2 regions of the Pseudoalteromonas sp. ND6B genome follow, and region 2 is predicted to be linked to the other one. Evidence: predicted binding sites of a transcription regulator. Region 2 holds the regulator's gene; the other holds the start of a gene.
What was found. The regulator LexA, encoded in region 2, represses DNA repair genes until DNA is damaged. The targets are predictions, from matches to a motif close to TACTGTATNNNNATACAGTA.
Positions count from the first base shown of each region.

Region 1: a site for LexA is predicted at 1,484-1,503, ahead of uvrD (DNA helicase II). Genes of this name have one in related genera too.

Region 1 covers NZ_JQFL01000012.1:10,632-13,055, reverse strand. The annotation lists gene uvrD (DNA helicase II) at 1-1,419, opposite strand, end outside; gene ND6B_RS15785 (hypothetical protein) at 1,735-1,959, shown strand; gene ND6B_RS15790 (YacL family protein) at 2,072-2,424, shown strand, end outside.
Region 2 covers NZ_JQFL01000013.1:71,163-73,586, reverse strand. The annotation lists gene ND6B_RS15375 (hypothetical protein) at 1-347, shown strand, start outside; gene ND6B_RS15380 (PaaI family thioesterase) at 377-820, opposite strand; gene lexA (transcriptional repressor LexA) at 1,019-1,636, shown strand; gene coxB (cytochrome c oxidase subunit II) at 2,130-2,424, shown strand, end outside.

The DNA of each region.
Region 1 (2,424 bases), on a different contig from region 2:
TAAGTCACTAATCTTATCTTCAATATGTTCAATTAACTCAACAAACTTGGCAACAGCTCCAGAAGCGCGACCCGATAAATGCTGTTGCTCTAAAATGGCTTTAGCAGCATACCAAAGCGGCAAAGATTCAGCGCGAGCGCAGTCACGTATATGGCTTAATGTTTTATCGCCAATGCCGCGGGCGGGCGTATTAATAACACGCTCAAATGCCGCATCATCTTGGCGGTTACCCACTAAGCGTAAGTATGAAAGAGCATCTTTAATTTCTTGGCGTTCGAAGAATCGCATACCGCCATAAATTCGGTATTTTAAACCTTCTTGTAGCATTGCTTCTTCAAGTACCCGCGATTGCGCATTACTACGATATAAAATAGCCGCATCTTGAAGTGCATTACCCGCATTAAGCCAGCTACGTAATTTGCTACTCACAAAGCGCGCTTCATCTAGCTCATTAAAAGCAGCATAAATAGAAATAGGTTCACCGTCGTTACCATCGGTCCATAAACTTTTACCCATTCGCTCGGAGTTATTTTGAATTAACGCGTTTGAGGCTTTAAGAATAGTGGCAGTCGAGCGATAGTTTTGCTCAAGGCGAATCGTCTCTGCATCAAAATCGGTTAAAAAGCGTTTAATGTTTTCTATTTTTGCGCCGCGCCAACCATAAATACTTTGGTCATCATCACCTACAATCATGATGCTGCTGGTATCGCCCGCAAGTAATTTTAACCACGCATACTGAATAGTATTGGTATCTTGAAACTCGTCTACGAGCATGTGCGCAAAGCGCTGCTGATAATGACGCAGCAAGGTTGGGTTATTGTTAAGAACCTCATAGCTACGTAGTAATATTTCAGCAAAATCAACTAGGCCCGCTCTATCACAAGCTTCTTGATAGGCGGCATAAACGCGCAGCATCATTTGCTCGTTAATATCGTATGCCTGAATATCTTTAGGGCGCAGAGCTTCATCTTTTTTAGCGCTTATGTACCAACCAAACTGCTTTGCCGGCCATTTTTTATCATCAATATTCATCGATTTTAATAAGCGCTTGATCATACGAAGCTGATCGTCAGAGTCTAAAATTTGAAAGGCTTCTGGTAAGTTTGCTTCACGGTGATGTGCACGCAAAATTCGGTGCGATAAACCATGGAAAGTACCAATCCACATGCCCCCTACAGGGGCTTTTAATGTTTCTTCAACCCGTGAGCGCATTTCTTTAGCGGCTTTATTAGTAAAGGTTACCGCAAAAATACTATAGGCAGAGGCTTGCTCTACTTGCATTAACCAGGCAATACGATGAACCAATACTCGAGTTTTACCTGAACCTGCTCCTGCTAATACCAGCATGTTTTGTAATGGCGCTGCAACGGCATCGCGTTGTTTATCATTTAAGCCATCGAGTAATTCTGAAACGTCCATCGTTACGCCTTTTTAATCAATAATGAGAGCAGTATAACAGGTGTTTTTGTTAGGCTAAATAAAATACTGTTTTTATAAACAGCTATTTATAAAATACGTATTTAAGTTGTTGAATAGTTAACAGTATAAACTGAGCAAGTAACTAAAATAGCTATTTAAAATTGCTAATTTGACTTATTTTTGGCAAAAAATACTAAACTGATAAATTCGTAATAATTTAACTGTATGATTTGTAAGCCTTAATAAATTGGCATAAAGTGTGTAAGTATAAATAATAAGTACAAATACAAAATTAACTAAACTACAGAGGTTAGTATGTCTCAACAAGGTTCTGGCGGTAACGTAATCGCAGCATTATGTAATATTTTTTTCCCCGGTTTAGGGCAGTTGGTGCAGGGCCGCATTTTATCGGCACTTGTTTTTGCAATTCTGGTTTTTGGCGGTTATGCGCTATGGTTTTTAGTTGTTCCAGCCGTAATCGGTGCCGTGTTCCATTTATGGGCAATTATTGATGCTGCACGCTATCGCTCAGGCGGTTAGCTAAATTGATGATGCTAAATAGCGCCTTATGGCGCTATTTTTGTATCTGGCTTTCATTATTCATAGCTGATTAGGTTATAATCTGTTGTATTAGCAGTACTGGAATAAAGTTATGGAATACCAATTCATTCGCGATCCTATTAGTGGGTTAAGAATTAAAATTAGCAGCGAGCACGCGATTATAGGCCGTTGGTTAAATGAAGAAATAGGCAAAGACAAAGTGGCTATGGTGCTGGCACTTATTAGCTCGGTGAGTTCAAGCTTTGAGCCGGTAACACTTAAAGGCCAAGAAATTGATCTGATCCTTTCTAAAGATGAAGCATTATTCGAAGCACATGCGCTGCATCAAGATAACGAAGATATATTAGCCTACCAAGATGATGAACTCATGCTTGAAGAGAATGATTTAAGCAGTGGTTGTGGTTTTGAAGACTTTGTTGACCTGATCAACTCGTGGCATGAGTT
Region 2 (2,424 bases):
AGCTTGAGTCAAAGCAAGATATTAGCGTATTAGTTGCTGATTTAAAAAAGGTCGCAACTATTTTACATTATGATAAAGACGAATACCGTCAACTTGCTCGCATTGAGGTTGCAGGTGAAATAACCACGCCAGATAAAGCGATTAATCACTTGTGTGAGTTAATCGAGTCGTGTTCACGCAATGCATTAAAGCAATGGTTGAGTTGTTCACGCAGAACTTTCGATATTGGGTTTGAGTCTGGCACTTCGCCAAAATGCTTTAACCAAGCCTTACATGCAGATACCTTGTTACGTATATCTGCAATTGGTGCAGGCGTAGAAATTACTATTTACCCTTTCGAAAAGTAATTTAATTTCAACCTTGGTTAATTGACTTACTAGCCTTTTCGCTCTACTACGGCTGCGGTCATACGTGATACGCAGCAAAGCTCATTGCGGCTATTGGTTATTTTAATATCCCAAACCGAGCTGCGCTTGCCGATATGATAAGCTCTCGCTGTGGCCGTTAATGTGCCATTGCGTGATGCCTTTAAATGACTTGCACTGATCTCTTGGCCAACACAATAAAACCGATTGAAATCAACCACAAAATTAGCGGCATAACTTGCTACTGTTTCAGCAAGCACCACATTTGCACCACCATGAACGATACCCATAGGGTTATGATGCTCTGGAATTGCCGGCATAGTTGCCACTAAGTAGTCATCACCAATTTCACTGATTTCTATTCCCATGGTTTTCATGAGTGTCCCTTGGCCTGTAATACCTTGATCTAATTGCTTACAAAACTCTAATGTAATCGGTTGATGCCAAATACTCATGCTAGCTCCTTGGATAAGTAATTGAGAATTAAAATTTATTAATATGATAATGCGTTGCTAATAATTACATTTATCACCCTGCTTTTAAAGTAGGTTATTGTTTGATGATAACGGCATATAAGGCATTAATTTATATTTGCGATTTTTAAATAACTGTATATACTCACAGTTAATTGTACTGTATGGAAAACCAGTTGTATGCGACCATTAACGAAACGCCAAGCGCAAATACTCGAACTCATTAAAGTGTTTATTAAAGACACTGGTATGCCTCCTACACGTGCCGAAATTGCACAAACACTGGGTTTTAAAAGTGCGAATGCTGCAGAAGAACACTTAAAAGCACTGGCCAAAAAAGGTGTGATTAAAATGAAGCCAGGCGCGAGTCGGGGCATTCAGCTTGTTGAAGAAGAGGAGCCAGAGCAGTTAGGCTTACCTTTAATTGGCAGGGTGGCTGCCGGTGAGCCTATATTGGCGCAACAGCATGTAGAAAGCCACTGTAAAATTGACCCTTTAATGTTTAAACCTGCGGCCGATTTTTTATTGCGTGTTAACGGTATGAGTATGAAAGACATTGGTATTATGGATGGTGATTTACTTGCTGTGCATAAAACCCAAGTTGCCGAAAATGGACAAGTTATTGTTGCCCGTGTTGACGACGATGTAACCGTGAAGCGTTTAGAAAAAGCGGGCAGAAAAGTACTCTTACATGCTGAAAATGATGAGTTTTCAGCTATTGAGGTCGATTTAGAAAATGAGTCGTTCAATATTGAAGGCTTAGCGGTAGGTGTTATTCGTAACGCTGACTGGATGTAGTATTAAAGCATAATTTAGCGCTTAATAGTGATTAGGCGCTGGGTTTGTTAGCAGCACAATGTCTAACTTATCAAATGTATGACTATATGTTGTTAAGTGCTTCTCCTATCATAAATAAAATCACTAAATACTTTATAAATAAACAAATTTACTCTGCTTTTTTAAGTTAACAATTTTTTATATTTCTATCCTGTAATTTCAATACACCCCTTACTAAACCTGACTCTTAGATTAATTGCCTGACTAGTTGCTATTTTTTTAGCTGCGCATTTTAAAAAATACACCTTGTTTATTTTTCATACTCACCTTGCTTATTGTTTATTTTTTAACTAGTTATTAAAGAGCTGGAATAAAAATAACTCACAGCTTAGTCGTTTTGAGAACACACATTTACTAAATCCAGCACCCTTATAAAAAATAAAAATAACGAATAGGCGTTTAAGCCGTATGCCTCTTCGCTTTGCGTCAGCAATAGCATCAAAGGAGCCGTCACATGGGTAAGCTGAGTTCTTCCTTGTGGCTTATATTGTTTGTTTTTTCGCAGAATGTGCTTGCTAATAGCCAATATAATATGCGTAAAGGCGTAACCGATATAAGTAATAATGTATACCAACTGCACATGACTATTTTTTTAATATGTTGTGTGATTGGGGTGATCGTGTTTGCCATTATGTTTTGGGCACTCATTCATCATCGCAAATCTAAAGGGGCTGTCCCTGCCCAATTCCATGAAAGCACCAAAGTAGAAATACTGTGGACTGCGATCCCTTTTGTCATATTAATTGTTA